DNA from 3 places in the Pseudomonas sp. KT_2_4 genome. Region 2 is predicted to be linked to each of the others. Evidence: predicted binding sites of a transcription regulator. Region 2 holds the regulator's gene; each other region holds the start of a gene.
The links. Region 2 encodes FliA, which starts transcription of late flagellar genes. Its sites were predicted from a motif close to CTAAAGTTTNNNNNNNNNNNGCCGNTAA; they were not measured.
Positions count from the first base shown of each region.

Region 1 (6,357 bases), 2.4 Mb from region 2:
AGGCCAGGGTAAAAAGCGCCATATCGTCACCCTGTTGACCCGCAAGGTAACGGCTGAGCAGCTGCAGCGCGTCAGTTCGATCACCGCGCAATACGGATTGAATATCGACCATATTGACCGTCTGTCGGGTCGCATGCCATTGGACACCCCGGCTGACAAAGGCAAGGGCTGCATCGAGTTCTCCGTGCGCGGTGAACCGGCTGACGCGCAAGCGCTGCGCGCCGACTTCCTGAGCGTGGCCCAGGAACTGAATGTCGATATCGCCTTCCAGGAAGACTCCCTGTTCCGTCGCAACCGCCGCTTGGCGGTGTTCGACATGGACTCCACCTTGATCGAAGCCGAAGTCATCGATGAGCTGGCCAAGGCGGCCGGTGTGGGCGAGCAAGTTTCTGAGATTACCGAGCGCGCGATGGCCGGCGAGCTGGATTTTCGTGCCAGCTTCAAGGAGCGTCTGGCGCTGCTCAAGGGCCTGGATGTGGGCGTGTTGGACTCGATCGGCGCGTCGCTGCGCCTGACTGAAGGCGCCGAAACCCTGTTCGCCGAACTCAAGCGACTGGGCTACAAGACCGCCATCCTGTCGGGCGGCTTCACGTACTTCGCCAAGCAGTTGCAGGCCAAGCTGGGCATTGACTATGTATTCGCCAACGAGCTGGAAGTGGTGGATGGCAAAGTGACTGGCGTCGCGGTGGAGCCGATTGTTGACGCCCAGCGCAAGGCCGACCTGCTCAAGGAATTGGCCCATAAGGAAGGCTTGCGCCTGGAGCAGACCATTGCGGTCGGCGACGGCGCCAATGACTTGCCGATGCTGGCGATTGCCGGGTTGGGCGTGGCCTTTCGCGCCAAACCGTTGGTCAAGCAGTCAGCCAAGCAGGCGATTTCGACCTTGGGGTTGGATGGCGTGTTGTATCTGCTGGGCTTGCGTGACCGCGACGGTCAACTATAAGCCGATCTCACTGTCACTGATCGTTCCCACGCTCCGCGTGGGAACGCCTCCAGTGACGCTCTGCGTCACGCTTTGGGCGCAGAGCGCCTCGGGCTGCATTCCCACGCGGAGCGTGGGAACGATCAACTGCAATATCAGGCTTTCGGCAGTGCGATACCCTGGCCCATCTGCACCGGCGTACCCGCTGCCAGTTCTTCAGCCCACTTCACCTGGTCCGGCCCGAACAGCACGATGGCAGTGGAGCCCAGTTTGAAACGACCCAGTTCCGCACCCTTGTCCAGATGAATCGGCGCGCGGGCCGCTTCGTCGTAGCGGAAGGTTTTCAGCTCGCGTTTCGGCGGCGTTACCAAACCGGCCCACACGGTTTCAATCGACGCAACGATCATCGCGCCTACCAACACCACGGCCATCGGGCCGCGTTCGGTGTCGAACAAGCAGACAACGCGCTCGTTACGGGCGAACAGTTCCGGCACGTTTTCGGCGGTGGTCTGGTTGACCGAGAAAATCCGCCCTGGCACATACACCATCTCGAGCAGGGTACCGGCCAGTGGCATGTGCACCCGGTGGTAGTCCTTGGGCGACAGGTAAATTGTCGCGAACTCGCCGCCCATGAACGGCGCAGCCATTGCGGCATCGCCACCGAGCAGTTCCAGCACGCTGAAGCTGTGGCCCTTGGCCTGGAAGATACGGCCATGTTCGATCGGGCCTAGCTGGCTGACCGCGCCATCGGCAGGGCTCAACACTGCACCTGGGGTTGGATCCAACGGGCGGGCGCCGTCTTTCAACGCACGGGTGAAGAAGGCGTTGAAGTGCTCGTAGGCGGTCAGGTCTTCCACCAGGGCCTGGGACATGTCCACCTGGTAGCGCTTAGCGAACCAGGCAGTGAAGGCGTTCTTGAACCAGCGCACGCGACACTCGGCGATGCAACCAGCCAGGCGCGACAGCAAGTGGTGCGGCAGCAAGTACTGGCTGAGGATAAACAACTGCTTTTTCATAACTGTCCTTAAACCTTAAATCTCAACGGGGGTGTCGGGGTGATTGCCCCATTCGCCCCAGGAACCGGCATAACCTTTGACTCGCGGATAACCGAGCGCCTTGGCCACCAGGTAGGTGAAGCCAGAGCGGTGGTGAGTCTGGCAGTGGGTGATGATTTCTTTGTCTTTGGTCAGCCCGAGGTCTTCGAGGATTTGCGGCATGTCACGGCGGATACGCAGGTTGCGCGCCTTGTCCATGCCGGCAGTCCATTCGAAGTTCACCGCGCCGGGAATGTGGCCGCCCTTGGCTGCGAGCACTTTCTCGCCGGAATACTCCAGCGGGCCACGAGCGTCCCAGATCCCCAGGTCGGCCGCGCCGAGACGGCTTTGCAGGTATTCGCGGGTGGCTGTGGGGCCGTCGTGCAGCGTAAGGCTGACCGGGCCGCCGGCTGCTGCGGGCACATCGGTGGAAAGCGGGTGCCCTTCCTCCAGCCAAGCCAGCAGGCCGCCGTCGAGGTAGTGATATTTCTGGTGGCCGATCACGTCGAGCATCCAGATAAAACGCCCGGCCCAACCGCCGCCTTCGTCGTCGTAGACCACATAGGTGGCGTCCGGGGTGTGGCCCAGTTCGCCGAACAGTTTTTCCAGGTCGGCCTTGCTTGGTAGCAGGCCGGGTGCCGGTGGCTGTCCCAGTTGGGTGCGCTTGGGGTCAACGAAATGCGCGCCGGGGATATGCCCTTCGGCGTAGCGGGCGACACTGGTGAGGTCTACCAGTATCAAGTGCTTGGAATCGAGGCGACCCAACAGGTCGGCGGATTCGATCACCAGCGGCAAGCCAGAGAAGTCAGGCATGTGAGGTCTCCTGGGCACAAATGTTGGCGATAAAGGCCGGTGATTGTAGCGCAAGCATCAGGCGCTGCGGTTGGTAAAGCTGTGCAGGGCTTTCTCGATGCATTGGGCGGTTTTGCCGAACGCCTGCACGGTGGTTTCCGAGAACGGCCCGCCGCCCTGGTCCGCCACGATCAGCATGACCACACGGCCGTTGCAGCTCAGTGAGCGCAGCAGCAGATGCTCGCCAATAAACAGACGACGCAGGATCGGTGGCAGCAATGCGGAAAACTGCGCATGGTTGTCGGGGGTCAGGCGTACCTGGGCGGACTTTTCCAGCAGGCGTTGCAGCAGTGTGCTGTTCACCACATCCAGGCTCAGGTGAGCCGCGTCCTTGGGCAGGCCGTCGGCCTGGTGTACACGCAAGGTGCTCAAGGCGCGATCTGCCATAAATATCAGTACCCGCTGCATGCCACTGGCGACCAAGGCTTCCTTGGCGCAAGTGGTCAGGTGCATGGCGTTGGCAAAGCGGCTCGGCTCCACCAGCAACTCGGTGCAGCGCGTGCGCCACACGGCCAAGGCTTCGGCCGTGGGCGGTGGTGCAGGTAGCAAGCCGCGATGGACTTTCTGCACATGCCACGGCCAGATCAGCGACAGCGCCGGGTGCCAGAGGTCGGGCATCAAGGTGGTACGCGCGCTGGTCACCGCTTGCTGGTGGGCTTGCTGTTGCACATCGCTCAATGGCGTTTGCAGGTACAGCGCCGTCAGGTATTGCCAGCGCTCTGTGTGCGGGCAGGTCCAGGATTCCTGGGCCGACATCGCCAAGCCATTGGCCAGCAACACGGTATTGGCCGGCTGGTTCAGCCAGCGTCGCAGGTTGGGCTCGGCATCGAGCAATTGCTGGTGACGCAGGGCATCGTCTTGACGGGCAATGTGCAGCGCCTTGACCAGCAGGCGTTGCTCGGCCAACAGCAACTTGTAGCCCTGTGAAACCCAGATCGGCAGGTGCCAGGCTTCGGTCAGGCCCAGGCACAGGTCGAGCAAGCGCACGCCGAATAGCTGTTGCTCGACCTGGCGTGCCGATTGGCCTTTATGGATCACCCGCAACTCCCACTCTTCCAAAAGCTTGGGGTAGGCGACGGCCATCGGCCACAGTGGCGACAAAAACAGCAGGCTGCCCCAGTGGATGTCCTGCCACAACCGCGCCAGGCGACTGCCGAACAAACCGTTAGCTTGCTGGGATGCGTGCTGGCTGATCAGCAACAGCTGACGCAAGGCCACGGGGATTTCCTGGGCGGGTACCGAAGGCAGGCGCGCCAACAGCTCTTCGGCACGTTTGAGGCCAAGACGGTTAAGTGCGACTTCAAGGTTTTCCGCAGGTTCGGCCAGGCTGCCGTGGGCTTGGCTGTTGGCTTCGCGCATCACACTCAGCACCAGGGCCGGACTGTTTTGCATCAACTCAGCAATATCTCGCAATGAACTGCGGCTATCGCGAATAGCTTTGCACACGCGTTCGTGGCTGGCCTGGGGCACGGGCAGCAGCACGTCGTCCAGGCACTTGATCCAAGCGGCGAGGGTAGTGGGGCGGTTTGTTGGGGTTGTCGTTTCAATTGCCATGATTGGGGCGCGATCATCACTTGCGTTCAACACGCCCGGAACGGGCCGAATTGGCTTTTCGCCTTAACGGGCTATAGTCTGGCGCAGTTTTGCCGATAAGTAGAACAAGAGTTTTCTGCTGCACCCAATATGTCCATGAACCCGACGGCGCAAGTACCCCTCTCCTATGGCTAAAATTATCGGCATCATTGTCGTCATCGCAAGTGTGGTCGGAGGGTACGTCCTCTCCCACGGTAAAATCGCCGCACTGATCCAGCCTTTCGAAGTGCTGATTATCGGCGGTGCAGCGTTCGGCGCATTTTTGCAGGCCAACCCAGGCTATATGACCATGCACGTGGTCAAGAAGTCCCTGGGCATGTTCAGCTCGCGCTTCTCCCACACGTTTTATCTGGAAGTGCTGGGGCTGATCTACGAGATCCTCAACAAAAGCCGCCGCGAAGGCATGATGGCGATCGAAGGCGATATCGAAGACGCCGCGGCCAGCCCGATTTTTGCCAAGTACCCGGCCGTGCTCAAAGACGAGCGCATGACCGCGTATATCTGTGATTACCTGCGCATCATGTCCTCCGGCAACATGGCGCCCCACGAGCTAGAAGGCCTGTTCGACATGGAGTTGTTCAGCCTCAAGGAAGAGCTGGAGCATCCTTCCCACGCCGTGACCGGCATCGCCGACGGCATGCCCGGTTTCGGTATTGTCGCAGCGGTACTGGGTATCGTGGTGACCATGGCGTCCCTGGGCGAAGGCGATCAGGCGGCCATCGGCATGCACGTAGGTGCGGCGCTGGTGGGGACCTTCTTCGGTATTCTCGCCGCCTATGGTTTCTTCGGCCCGCTCGCCACCTCCCTGGCCCACGATGCCAAGGAAGAAATCAACCTCTACGAAGCGATCAAGGCGTGCCTGGTGGCATCGGCCTCGGGCATGCCGCCGTCGCTGGCTGTGGAGTTCGGGCGCAAGGTGCTGTACCCGAAACATCGCCCAAGCTTCTCCGAGCTGGAACAAGCGGTTCGCGGTCGCTAAGCCATGGAAAACAACCAGCCGATCATCATCAAGCGCGTCAAGCGCTTCGCTGCGGGCCACCATGGCGGCGCCTGGAAAATCGCCTTCGCCGACTTTGCCACGGCGATGATGGCGTTCTTCCTGGTGTTGTGGCTGATGTCCACCGCTACGCCAGAACAGAAAATCGCCATCGCCGGCTACTTCAAAGACCCGATTGGCTTTTCGGAAAGCGGTACGCCGTTTGTCATTGACCTGGGCGGCTCGCCGGAACTGGCGCCCGAGCGCACCATCAACCCGGAAGTGCAAACTGAATCGCCTCAGGAAAAAATCCCGATCGAGCGCGACACTGTCGAATCCATGGCCGAGCAGGTCGAACAGGAGCGACTGGAACTGTTGCTGCAGGAATTGCAGAACAAGGTTGAAGAAAACCCACAGTTGCTGAAGTTCAAGGACCAGATTTCCTTCGAGATCACCCCCGAGGGGCTGCGCATCCAGATTACCGATGCCGCCAACCGGCCGATGTTCGACTCGGGCAGTGCGCGCTTGAAGCCGTACTTTGAAGACATCCTGCTGGCCATGGCTGACACCATCAAGGCGGTGCCCAACAAGATCAGCATCAGCGGGCACACCGACGCCAAACCCTACGCGGGCCAGGGTGATTTCGGCAACTGGGAGCTCTCGGCCAACCGCGCCAATGCTGCCCGACGTGCGCTGGTGGCCGGCAGCTACCCGGACCCGCAAGTGGCGCGGGTGGTGGGCTTTGCCTCCTCGCAGCTGTTTGATCCCAAAGACCCGTACAACCCGGTCAACCGCCGTATCGACATCGTGGTGCTGACCAAAAAAGCCCAGCGTGCGATTGAGGGCGATCAACCACCGCTACCGGCACCGACCCAGGGCGACGGTGCGCCAGGCGAAGTGCCGGCCGACCCGAACGCGCTGCCTCCGGAGCAGGAACCGCTGCCAGCCCATGAGCTGCGCCAGAAGCTGAACCTGTTTGA
Region 1 is NZ_CP166962.1:4,391,615-4,397,971, forward strand. Features, by position in the region: gene serB (phosphoserine phosphatase SerB) at 1-943, shown strand, start outside; gene asd (archaetidylserine decarboxylase) at 1,078-1,938, opposite strand; gene AB9N64_RS20170 (rhodanese-like domain-containing protein) at 1,954-2,769, opposite strand; gene AB9N64_RS20175 (HDOD domain-containing protein) at 2,827-4,362, opposite strand; gene motA (flagellar motor stator protein MotA) at 4,529-5,380, shown strand; gene motB (flagellar motor protein MotB) at 5,384-6,357, shown strand, end outside.
Region 1: the regulator FliA is predicted to act here: its motif matches at 4,434-4,461, upstream of motA (flagellar motor stator protein MotA).

Region 2 (6,357 bases):
GCCGATATGCGTCAGGCCATGAAGTTGGTCCGCGATGAGCTGGGCGCCGATGCCGCGATTATCGGTAACCGTCGGATTGCCGGCGGTGTCGAGCTGACGGCTGCCCTGGATTACACGCCCCAGGCGCTGGCCCCGCGCGTGCCGAACATGGAACTCGAAGACGAGCTGCGCAAGACCGCCTCGCGCATTGTGTCGGCCCAGGCTGAACTGAGCATGCGCGGTGACAGCGATGCCAGCACCAATCGCCAATTATTCGCCGGCCTGCCGCTGACCGCCGCCGAGCCGCTGGTTGAGCCCACCTTTGTCGAACCGCCGCGTCCTGCAGCGCCTGCCCCGGCCGCCGCAGTTGACCAGCGTGTGATCGACTCGATGCGCTTTGAACTCAATGGCCTGCGTGAATTGCTCGAAGTGCAGCTGGGCTCGTTGGCCTGGACTCAGTTGCAAGGCAGCAAGCCCCAGCAAGCCAACCTGTGGCGCCGCTTGCAACGCATCGGCTTGTCCGGCCCGTTGTCCCGCGACCTGCTGGCCTTGACCGCCGAAGTCGAAGAACCTCGTCAGGCCTGGCGCATGTTGCTGGCGCATCTGGCGCGCATGATCGCCACGCCGGAAATCGAACCCCTGGAAGAGGGCGGTGTGATCGCCATGGTCGGCCCCGCCGGCATGGGCAAGACCACCACCCTGGCCAAGCTGGCCGCCCGTTATGTGCTTAAGTACGGCGCACAGAATATCGCGTTGGTGAGCATGGACAGCTACCGCATCGGCGCCCAGGAGCAGCTCAAGACCCTGGGCCGCATTCTCAACGTGCCGGTGACCCATGTCGACCCGGGCCAGTCCCTGGCCAATGCCCTCGAGCCGTTGCTGCGCAAGCGCGTGGTGCTGATCGATACCGCCGGCCTGCAAGCCAGTGATCCAGCGCTGCGCATGCAGCTCGAAAGCCTGGCCGGGCGTGGCATCAAGTCGAAAAATTACCTGGTGCTTGCAACCACCAGCCAGAAACAGGTTCTTACCGCTGCCTATCACAGCTACAAGCGTTGCGGCCTGGCCGGCTGCATCCTCACCAAACTCGACGAAACCGCGAGCCTGGGCGAGGTATTGAGCCTGGCCATCAGCCATGAATTACCGGTTGCCTACCTCACCGACGGGCCGCGGATCCCGGATGATCTGCATCTGCCGCGCCGTCATCAGTTGGTCAGCCGTGCCGTGAGTGTGCAAATGCAAGACGAGCCTAGCGAGGAAGCGATGGCCGATATGTTCGCCGACCTTTACCACCACCCGGCTAAACGGGTGGGTTGAGGCAGGATGAACACCGTGAAATGTACCTACATCGATGGTCTGCAAGCGATTCACGCGGCCAAGCCATGTAGCCTGCGTCTAAGCAAGACAAGGTAAAGAAATAAAATGGGCAGCATGCATCCCGTACAGGTGATCGCGGTGACCGGCGGCAAAGGTGGCGTCGGGAAAACTAACGTGTCAGTGAATTTGTCCCTGGCCCTGGCAGAGCTTGGCCGTCGCGTCATGCTGCTGGATGCTGACCTGGGCTTGGCGAACGTGGACGTTCTCCTGGGGCTGACACCCAAACATACCCTGGCCGATGTGATCGAGGGCCGCTGCGAGCTGCGCGATGTGCTGCTCCAGGGCCCTGGTGGCATTCGCATCGTGCCGGCGGCCTCGGGCACCCAGAGCATGGTGCACCTGAGCCCCGCGCAGCATGCCGGGCTGATCCAGGCGTTCAGCGACATCGGCGACAACCTCGACGTGCTGGTGATCGACACCGCCGCCGGGATCGGCGAGTCGGTGGTCAGCTTTGTGCGCGCAGCGCAGGAAGTGCTGTTGGTGGTGTGCGACGAGCCCACCTCGATCACCGATGCCTACGCGCTGATCAAACTGCTTAACCGTGACTACGGCATGAATCGCTTCCGCGTGCTGGCCAACATGGCCCAGAGCCCGCAGGAAGGGCGCAACCTGTTCGCCAAGTTGACCAAGGTCACGGACCGCTTCCTCGATGTGGCTTTACAATACGTCGGCGCAGTTCCCTATGACGAGTGTGTGCGCAAGGCCGTGCAAAAGCAGCGTGCGGTCTACGAAGCGTTCCCTCGTTCGAAATGCGCACTGGCGTTCAAGGCCATTGCCCAGAAGGTCGATACCTGGCCGTTGCCCGCCAACCCGCGGGGGCATCTGGAGTTTTTCGTCGAGCGTTTGGTGCATCAGACGAGCGCAGGACCGGTGCTATGACATCCAGCGGCTACAACCTTTACAAAAAGTCGGCACGTGACAGCCAGGGCGAATTGATCGAGCGCTATGCGCCGTTGGTCAAGCGCATTGCCTATCACCTGTTGGCGCGCCTGCCCGCGAGTGTGCAGGTTGAAGACTTGATCCAGGCCGGCATGATCGGCCTGCTTGAAGTCTCGACCAAATACGACGCCAGCAAGGGTGCCAGTTTCGAAACGTATGCGGGTATCCGTATCCGTGGCGCGATGCTCGACGAGGTGCGTAAAGGCGATTGGGCGCCGCGTTCGGTACACCGCAATACGCGCATGGTCAGTGATGCAATTCGAGCAATTGAAGCAAAAACCGGTCGTGACGCTAAAGATCATGAAGTTGCGGCCGAACTCCAATTGAGTCTCGACGATTATTACGGGATTTTGAACGATACCTTGGGCAGCCGCCTGTTCAGTTTTGACGACCTTTTACAGGACGGCGAACACGAAGGGCTGCACGAGGACGGCGCGAGCGCGCATACGGAGCCGTCGCGCGACCTGGAAGATGAACGTTTCCAGGGCGCGTTGGCCGATGCAATCGCCAATTTGCCAGAGCGTGAGCGGCTGGTGCTGGCGCTGTACTACGACGAAGAGCTGAACCTCAAGGAAATCGGTGAGGTACTGGGGGTCAGCGAATCGCGTGTCAGCCAGTTGCATAGCCAGTGCGCAGCCCGCTTGCGGGGCCGATTGGCCGAGTGGCGCGCGCGCTGACAGGCAGTGTGGGGGCACTGCAGACGCTGCCGTGAGATCGCAAGGTTTCGCGGCTGTGTGCCGTGGTGCCCTGGGCAGTCCTTTTTGTGTAACGCCTGTTGATTGAAATGGCGCGTCCAGGTGCTGGGCGCGTTTAAGACTGCTTGGAGGTCGAATTGGACAAGAACATGAAAATCCTCATCGTTGATGACTTCTCAACGATGCGGCGGATCATTAAAAACCTGTTGCGTGACCTTGGGTTCACCAACACGGTCGAGGCGGATGATGGCCTGACGGCCATTCCGATCCTCAACAGCGGGAGCATCGACTTTCTGGTAACCGACTGGAACATGCCGGGCATGACCGGTATCGACCTGCTGCGCCATGTGCGCGCCGATGAAAAACTGCGCAGCTTGCCTGTGCTGATGGTGACCGCCGAAGCCAAGCGCGAACAGATCATCGAAGCCGCCCAAGCCGGGGTCAACGGTTATGTGGTCAAACCATTCACGGCACTGGCCTTGAAAGAGAAGATCGAGAAAATCTTCGAACGCATCCACGGCTAATGCCATCGCGGGGGAGCTATGGAGCATAACGAAACGTCACAGGGCGACTTTGAGTCGACCCTGAAAAAACATGCTCACCAGTTGGTCGACAGCCTGGAAAAAGGCCAGTTCGCCGATGCGGTGCAGTTGATCCATGAGCTTAACCAGACCCGTGACCGCGGCCTGTACCAGGAAGTGGGCAAGCTCACACGCGAGCTGCACAGCGCAATCGTCAATTTCCAGATTGACCCGCGCATGCCCCAGGCCGAAGAAATTTCCCAGATTACCGACGCCACCGAGCGCCTGTCCTATGTGGTCAGGCTGACTGAGGCGGCGGCCAACCGCACCATGGACCTGGTGGAAAACGCCACGCCCCTGGTCAACGGCATGGCCACCGAAGCCCAGGCCTTGAGCCAGGACTGGGGCCGCTTCATGCGCCGCGAAGTGGGCGCTGAAGAGTTTCGTGAACTGGCGCGTCGCGTCGACGGGTTCCTGTCGCGCAGCGAACAGGAAAACCGCACGGTGGCCAGCAACCTCAACGACATCCTGCTGGCCCAGGATTACCAGGACCTCACCGGCCAGGTGATCAAGCGCGTGACCCAGTTGGTTACCGAAGTGGAAAGCAACTTGCTCAAATTGGTGCTGATGGCCGGCCAGGTCGATCGTTTTGCCGGCATCGAACATGACCGTGAAGCGATCCTCTCTGAAAAAGATCCACAAAAACATCTCGCCAAGGGTGAAGGTCCGCAGATTCATGCCGATAAACGTGAAGACGTTGTGTCAGGTCAGGATGACGTAGATGACCTGTTATCCAGTTTAGGCTTCTAAGGAGCACCCACATGAGCTTCGGCGCCGATGAAGAAATCCTTCAGGATTTCCTTGTAGAGGCCGGCGAAATTCTAGAGCAACTGTCCGAACAACTGGTCGAGCTGGAAAGCCGACCGGATGATGCGAACCTGCTCAATGCAATTTTTCGCGGTTTTCACACTGTAAAAGGGGGCGCCGGCTTCCTCCAGCTCCATGAGCTGGTGGAGTGCTGTCACATCGCCGAGAACGTTTTCGACATCCTGCGCAAGGGTGAGCGTCACGTCGACTCGGAACTGATGGACGTGATTCTCGAAGCACTGGATGCGGTCAACGGCATGTTCAGCCAAGTGCGTGAACGTGCACCGATCACTGCCGCCACGCCGGAACTGCTGGCCGCCCTGGCGCGCCTGGCCGAACCTGCCGATACCGCGGCTGCGCCGGTGGTCGAGGCCGCACCGGAGCCGGTGGCGCAAGCCGAGCCGGACGTGACCGACAGCGAGTTCGAACAACTGCTCAACTCCCTCAGCGCGGTCAAGGCCGAAGCTGAAGTGCCGGTGCAGCCTGCCGCGACGCCGAGCAGTGAAGACATTACGGACGCCGAGTTCGAGTCGTTGCTCGACCAGTTGCACGGCAAAGGCCAGTTCGCGGCGGATGCCGTGGCACCTCCTGCGGCGACGCCAGAAGCACCCGCTGCCAACACCAGCACTGACATTACCGACGACGAATTCGAGGCACTGCTCGACCAACTGCATGGCAAAGGCACCTTTGTGGCCGAAGCCCTGCCCGAGGTTGCAGCGACTGCCGCCGCCGCTGCGCCAGCGGCCAGTACCGCACCGGCCGGTGACGGGTTGATCTCGGATCACGAATTCGAAGCCTTGCTCGACGAGCTGCACGGCAAAGGCAAGTTCAGCGAAGTTGCCCCGGCCGCGGCCGCGCAGGTTGCAGCACCAGCCACTGCGGCACCGGTTGCTGCCAAACCTGCGCCGGCAGCCAAGCCAGCACCTGCCGCCGCCCCGGCCCCTGCGCGTGCAGCGGCCCCAGCGGCAGCGGAAAAACCTGCCAGCGAAGCCGAAACCACCGTGCGTGTGGATACCGCGCGCCTGGACGACATCATGAACATGGTGGGCGAACTGGTGCTGGTGCGTAACCGCCTAGTGCGCCTGGGCCTGAACAGCGGCGACGAAGCCATGCAGAAGGCCGTGTCGAACCTCGACGTGGTCACCGCCGACCTGCAAACCGCGGTGATGAAAACGCGGATGCAGCCGATCAAGAAAGTCTTCGGCCGTTTCCCGCGCCTGGTTCGTGACCTGGCGCGCCAGCTCAAGAAAGAAATCAACCTGGAACTGGTGGGCGAAGAAACCGACCTCGACAAAAACCTCGTCGAGGCTCTGGCTGACCCGCTGGTCCACTTGGTGCGCAACGCGGTCGACCACGGCGTAGAAACTCCGGAAGAACGCGAAGCTGCGGGCAAGTCCCGCAACGGCAAAGTGATTTTGGCGGCGGAGCAAGAGGGCGACCACATCCTGCTGTCGATCACCGATGACGGCAAAGGCATGGACCCGACCATCTTGCGCAATATCGCGGTCAAGCGCGGCGTGATGGACAAGGACGCCGCCGACCGCCTGACCGACACCGAGTGCTACAACCTGATCTTTGCCCCGGGCTTTTCGACCAAAACCGAGATCTCCGACGTGTCCGGGCGTGGCGTGGGCATGGACGTGGTGAAGACCAAGATCAGCCAGCTCAACGGCTCGATCAATATCTACTCGACCAAGGGCCAGGGCTCCAAGATCGTCATCAAGGTGCCGTTGACCCTGGCGATCATGCCGACCCTGATGGTGATGCTGGGCAACCAGGCGTTCGCCTTCCCGCTGGTCAACGTCAACGAGATCTTCCACCTCGACCTGTCGCGCACTAACGTGGTGGACGGCCAGGAAGTGGTGATCGTGCGTGACAAGGCGTTGCCGCTGTTCTACCTCAAGCGTTGGCTGGTGGCCTCGGCCGCCCATGAAGAACAACGCGAAGGTCATGTGGTGATTCTGTCCGTGGGTACCCAGCGC
Region 2 is NZ_CP166962.1:1,993,759-2,000,115, reverse strand. Features, by position in the region: gene flhF (flagellar biosynthesis protein FlhF) at 1-1,293, shown strand, start outside; gene fleN (flagellar synthesis regulator FleN) at 1,399-2,232, shown strand; gene fliA (RNA polymerase sigma factor FliA) at 2,229-2,969, shown strand; gene AB9N64_RS09125 (chemotaxis response regulator CheY) at 3,137-3,511, shown strand; gene AB9N64_RS09120 (protein phosphatase CheZ) at 3,530-4,318, shown strand; gene AB9N64_RS09115 (chemotaxis protein CheA) at 4,330-6,357, shown strand, end outside.

Region 3 (6,357 bases), 1.6 Mb from region 2:
ACTCGATCTAAATTTGCCGGTTTTGCTACTTTGCCGCAGGATGTGGAGGAATATCCGAGACGATTATTTACAGTCTGCGTATTTGATAACACCTATCATTTGTCATCCTTTGTCATTGTCAGGCCGCACGTCATAATGGCACCGCTAATGAAATTTTGCAGAGTCTAGGGAGTTAGCGTGTCTACGCCTGTCGAACCCTTGCGTTTGCTGCTGCTGGCCGATGAGCCTGAGTGGGCAGCGTTGTTGCGCGAGTGCCTGGCGCCGATGGGCGAAGGGGCTGTGCTGATCAGTGCGCCCAACTGGGACTCGGTAAGCCGCCTGTTCGATGACGACCAGGGTGCTGTGTTATTGACCACGCCCAGCCTGCAGCCAGGCCCTGGCCGGTGCAGCCTGCCGTGTGTATTGCTGCTGGAGCAGGAGCCACTGGTGTCGCCGCTGGGTGTCAGCGATTGGTTGGTGCTGGAGGCATTGGACGCCGACACATTGCGCCGCTGCCTGCGCCATGTGCGCGAGCGCGGCGTGCTGGAGAATACCTTGCAGCGCCTGGCCGAGCAGGACCCGCTCACCGGTATTGCCAACCGTCAGGGCTTCCAGACCTTGCTCGCTGCACGCTTGGCCGACAATGACGGCCGTGGCCTGGCCCTCGGTCATCTGGACCTAGACAATTTTCGTCATGCCAACGATGCCCTCGGCCATCAGGCGGGCGACCGGTTGATCCTGCAAGTGGTGTCGCGGCTCAAGAGCCAGCTCGAAGCCGGGGACCAACTGGCGCGCCTGGGCAGCGATGAGTTTGCCTTGTTGATCGATACCCGCCGGGCGCCTCAGCGCGCCGAGTGGATGGCCGAGCGCATCACCGAAGTGATGGCCGAGCCCTACTGGGTGGATGGTGAAAGCCTGTTGATTGGTTGCAGCCTGGGTATGGCCCATGCTCGAGCCCGCGCTGGCGCCGACCCGTTGATGTGGCACGCCCATATCGCCATGCAGCAGGCCAAAAGTACCCAGGGCTGCACCTTCCATATCTTCAATGAGCGCATCAACCGCAACGCCCGCAGCCTGGCCGACCTGGAAAGTGAACTGCGCCGGGCTTTGCGTCGCGATGAGTTGGAGCTGCATTACCAGCCGCGCCTGGACCTGGACGACGGTCATATCGTTGGCCTCGAAGCCCTGGTGCGCTGGCGTCACGGCGAGCGCGGCTTGTTGCCGCCCAGCGAGTTCGTGCCGCTGGCCGAACAGAGTGGCTTGATCGTGCCATTGGGCTACTGGGTCATCTCCCGAGCCCTGCGCGACATGCAAGACCTGCGTGAACGCGGCCTGCCGCCGCTGCACATGGCGGTCAACCTGTCGTTTCGCCAGTTCCAGGACAGTCAGTTGCTGTCTACCCTCAGCCGCCTGATTGCCGAGCGCGGCGTGGAAGCGCAATGGCTGGAGTTCGAATTGACCGAAACCGCCGTGATGCGCCGCAGCGACCTGGTCAAGCAGACCATGGACGCCCTTGGCCGGCTGGGTGTGCGGTTTTCCCTGGATGACTTCGGCACCGGTTTTTCGTCGTTTGTGCACCTCAACAGCCTGCCGATTGCCTTGTTGAAGATCGACAAGAGCTTTGTCGGCGGCATGGAAGAGCGCGAAGAAAACCGCAAGCTGGTGCACGCCATGATCAACCTGGCCCACAACCTCAATCTGGAAGTGGTCGCCGAAGGCGTGGAAACCCCTGAGCAACTTGAACTTTTGCGCTTGTTTGGGTGCGATCAGGTCCAGGGTTACCTGATCAGCAAGCCGTTGCCGTTGCCGGAGCTGGTGGAATATCTGCTGTTTGGTCAAAGCCAGCAGGCGCTGTTGGGCTAAGCCTTCAAAGTGGTTCAAATGTGGGAGCAGGCAAGCCAGCTCCCACATGGACCGCGTGCACTCGCTAGTCAGGCAGTGCCGCTTGGAAACCAACAGGAGCATCTGGCTCCTGCCGAATCATCCGCTTCATCTTCGCCTCAAACGCCCAGGTCAGGCTCACCGCCGCACACGCCAGGCCCAGTGCCAGGCCCCACCAGACGCCGGTGGGCCCCCAGCCCAGGGTGAACGCCATCAACCAGGCCGACGGTGCGCCAATCAGCCAATAGCAACCCAGCCCCACCAGGAAGGTGGTCTTGGCGTCCTTCAAACCCCGGATACAACCCATGGCGATGGTCTGCACACCGTCGAACAATTCGAACCAGGCGGCGACGGCCAGCAGGCTCACCGCCAGGACGATGACGTCATGGAACGCCGGGTCGTCATGGTCGAGGAACAGCCCGATCAGTGGGTCGGAAAACAGCCACAGCACTGCTGCGAATCCCAACATCACCATGGCCCCGAATCCTATGCCGACTCGCCCGGCCAGGCGTGCCATCAGCAACTGCCCGGCGCCGTAATGCTGGCCGATGCGCATGGTCACCGCGTAGGACATCCCCGCCGGCACCATGAAGGCCACCGAGACAATCTGCAGGGCGATCTGGTGCGCCGCCAACTGCGTGCTGCCCATGGTGCCCATGCACAACGCCGCAAAGGCAAACAACCCGACCTCTACCGCATAGGTGCCGCCAATCGGCAGGCCCAGGCGCCACAGCTCGCGCAGGTAATGGGTATTCAGGCGCAGCAGGCCGGTGCCCAGCGGGTAAGCGGCGTAGGCCCGGTTGCTGCGGATGTACCACATCAATGCCAGCGCCATGCCATTGGCGACGATGGCAGTCACCAGGCCGATGCCCATCAGGCCCAGTTTCGGCAGGCCGAACATGCCTTCGATCAAGGCATGGTTGAGCAGGTAGTTGACCACGGTGCCGCACAGGCTGATCACCATCACCGGAGTGGCCTTGCCGATGGCGCTGGTAAAGCCGCGCAGGGCCATGAAGCTCAGGTAGCCGGGCAGGGCAAAGGGCAGGATCGTCAGAAATTGCCCGGCTGCTTGCACGTTGGTTTCGGTCTGGCCGAACATCAGCAGTACCGGCTTCAAGTTCCATAACAGCAACGCCGCCGCCAGCGCCATCAACCACGCCAGCCACAGCCCGGCCTGGGTCAGGCGGGTGGCGCCGTCGATATCGCCCGCGCCATGGCGAATGGCGACCAGGGTGCCCACGGCTGCGATCACGCCGATGCAGAAGATCGCCACGAACGAATAGCTCGCCGCGCCCAGGCCGCCGCCTGCCAAGGCCTCGGGGCTCAGGCGCGCCATCATCAGGGTGTCGGTCAGCACCATCAGCATGTGCGCCAACTGTGAGGCAATCAACGGCCCCGACAGCCGCAGAATGGCCCAGAGTTCGGTACGTGCCGGATGTTGCATGATCATCACACTCGAATAGTCAGGAAGGTGGGGAAGGGTTGATTCTCGGCGCATTCAGCGCATTGCACAAAAGGATAAAAGCGATCGTTGGCATGATTAAAACTCATGCTTGAGCGATTCTGGTAGGGTTTCCAGATTGCGCAGTCGGAGCTTTCAGAATGTCCCGTCGTCTTCCTCCTCTTTATGCCTTGCGGGCATTTGAAGCCGCCTCCCGGCACCACTCCTTTACCCGCGCGGCTGAGGAGTTGTCGATTACCCAAAGTGCGATCAGCCGGCATATCCGTACGCTCGAAGATTATTTCGCCTGCCGATTGTTCCAGCGCAGCGGTCGCACATTGCAGCTCACGGAAGCGGCGCGGTTGTTGCTGCCTGGCGTACGGGAAGGCTTCGCTGCCCTGGAGCGTGCTTGCCATACCTTGAATGCCGAAGATGACATCCTGCGTATGAAGGCGCCGTCCACCTTGACCATGCGCTGGCTGCTGGCGCGGTTGAGTCGCTTCCGCGCATTGCAGCCAGGCAATGAGGTACAGCTCACCAGTGCGTGGATGAGCATCGATGAAGTGGACTTTAACCAAGAGCCGTTCGACTGTGCAGTGTTGCTCAGCAACGGGCACTTTCCGGCGGACTGGGAGGCCAGTTATCTGTTTGCGGAAATGCTGATCCCGGTGGGAGCGCCGAATCTGTTGGACGACGGTCCCTGGGACGTGACGCGGCTGGCAACCGCCGAACTGCTGCACCCGACCCCGGACCGCCGCGACTGGCGTTACTGGCTGCAGCGCATGGGGTTGTCATCTCACGTTTCACTCAAGGGTGGGCAGGTGTTCGACACGCTCGAGCTGGGCATGATCGCTGCGGCGCGGGGCTATGGCGTCTCCATGGGTGACTTGCTGATGGTGGCCGAAGACGTGGCGCAGGGACGCTTGAGCCTGCCGTGGCCCACGGCGGTCGCCAGTGGGGAAAGCTACTACCTGGTGTGGCCGAAAACTCGCCCGGGCGGGGAGCGTTTGCGACGGCTGGCGGAATTTCTTCAGGGCGAAGTCAAGGCGATGGAATTGCCCCAGGTTGAACGCCTCGATTGAGTAGGGCCGGACCGGGTGTGCAATCGTTTGCGGGATACCCCTGTGATTCGCTCAAGTATTGCCAAATGCCGCCGAAGAAGGAGGTTGGAACCATCGTGCATCAACGTTTCCCACTAGATAATTTGCCGAGCAGCGCTATGAGATCAGGATGATCCTGGCCTCGGCCAGGAGCTGTCATGTCTCAACCTCGTGCCCGGATTGCCTCCCAGTTAGGCCTTGCACTCGCCGTGATTCTCGCTGTCGTCATCAGCGGCAGTACGGTCTTTGCCTTGCGTACCCTCGACTCCGCCAACCTCGCCACCCGCGAGGAACACCTGGCCAGCGAGGCGCGTCTGCTCGCCGACCAACTCAACACCTTCCACAGCACCTTGCGCGAAAGCACCCAGCGTTTGAGCGGGCTGTTTGAAAAGCGCTTCGGCGCCGGCTTGAGTGTACGTGCGGACCAGCCCGTGGCCGTGGCCGGCGTGCAGACGCCAAGCCTCTACCTGGGCAACGAGGTATTGAATAACAACTTCGAAGAGGTGGATGAGTTCAAGCAGATGTCCGGCGGCGTGGCCACGGTATTCGTGCGCAGCGGCGACGACTTTATCCGCGTCAGCACCTCCCTGACCAAGCAGGATGGCAATCGCGCCATTGGCACCGTGCTCGACCGTCAGGGCGCGGCCTACCAGCGCGTTGTGGGCGGCCAGACCTACATCGGCCGTGCCGTGTTGTTCGACCGCTCCTACATGACCCAATACAGCCCCGTGCGTGACAGCAGTGGCCAGGTCATCGCCGTGCTGTTCATCGGTTTCGATTACACCGATGCTCAGAACGCCCAGTTTGAAAACCTCAAGCGCTTCCGTATCGGTCAGACCGGCTCCCTCGCGCTGCTCGATGAGCAAAAGCACTGGCTGGTGCCGCCGGCTGGCGTGCAAGCGCCGGATCAGGCGATTGCCGTGATGCTCGACCTGGCGAAAAAGCCGGGCGCAGGCCGTTTCTGGAGCGACAAGAACGAAGATTTCTATAGCGTATCGGTGCCGTTCGAAGGCGGCCCTTGGGCGGTGGTAGCGAGCATGCCCAAGGCTGAGATTCGCGCAGTGACCTGGGAAGTCGGCATCCGCCTGGTGATCGGCAGTGTGTTGGCGATGTTGCTGGCAGTGGGCGCCACGGTGTGGCTGTTGCGCAGCAAGCTGGCGCCATTGAGCGAGCTGGTGCGCCAGGCCCAGGCGCTGGGCGCGGGCGATTTGAGTGCGCGCCTCAACGTTTCCAGCCATGACGAAATCGGCCAGTTGGCGCGCAGTTTCAACCAGATGGGTGAAGCGCTGTCGACCATGGTGTCGCATATCCGTACCGCGGCCGAACAGGTCAACAGCCGCGCACAGGCGTTGTCGGGCCTATCCGGTGGTGCCTACGAAGGCATGGAGCAGCAGTCCGGCGAGATCACCAGCATGGCCGGTGCGGTGGAAGAGTTCAGTGCTACCTCGCTGAACATTGCCGACAACATGGGCAACACCGAGCGCCTGGCCCAAGAGAATGCCCAGCAAACCCGTATCGGCCGCACCTCGATGCAAGAAGCGTCATCGTCCCTGGAACATATCGCCACTGCGCTGAACAGCACCGCTGCAGTGATCAACACCCTGGGCCAGCGTTCCCAGGAAATCGGCGGGATCGTCGGCGTGATTACCGCCATCGCCGAACAGACCAACCTGCTGGCGCTCAACGCCGCCATCGAAGCCGCCCGCGCCGGTGAGCAAGGCCGTGGTTTTGCCGTGGTCGCCGACGAAGTGCGCAATTTGGCTTCGCGCACCCGCCAGGCCACCGATGAAATCTCCGGCATGATCCAGAGCATCCAGCAGGAAACCGGCAACGCCATCAGCACCATGGAACACGGCAATGCGCTGATGCAGGAAGGCTTGTCGCGCAACGCTGACGTGGCCTCGGCCCTGGCGCGTATCGACGAGCAAAGCCGCTCGGCCGGCCAGCAGTTCGCGG
Region 3 is NZ_CP166962.1:3,608,059-3,614,415, reverse strand. Features, by position in the region: gene AB9N64_RS16815 (bifunctional diguanylate cyclase/phosphodiesterase) at 178-1,842, shown strand; gene AB9N64_RS16810 (NorM family multidrug efflux MATE transporter) at 1,907-3,310, opposite strand; gene AB9N64_RS16805 (LysR substrate-binding domain-containing protein) at 3,463-4,383, shown strand; gene AB9N64_RS16800 (methyl-accepting chemotaxis protein) at 4,560-6,357, shown strand, end outside.
Region 3: the regulator FliA is predicted to act here: its motif matches at 4,434-4,461, upstream of AB9N64_RS16800 (methyl-accepting chemotaxis protein).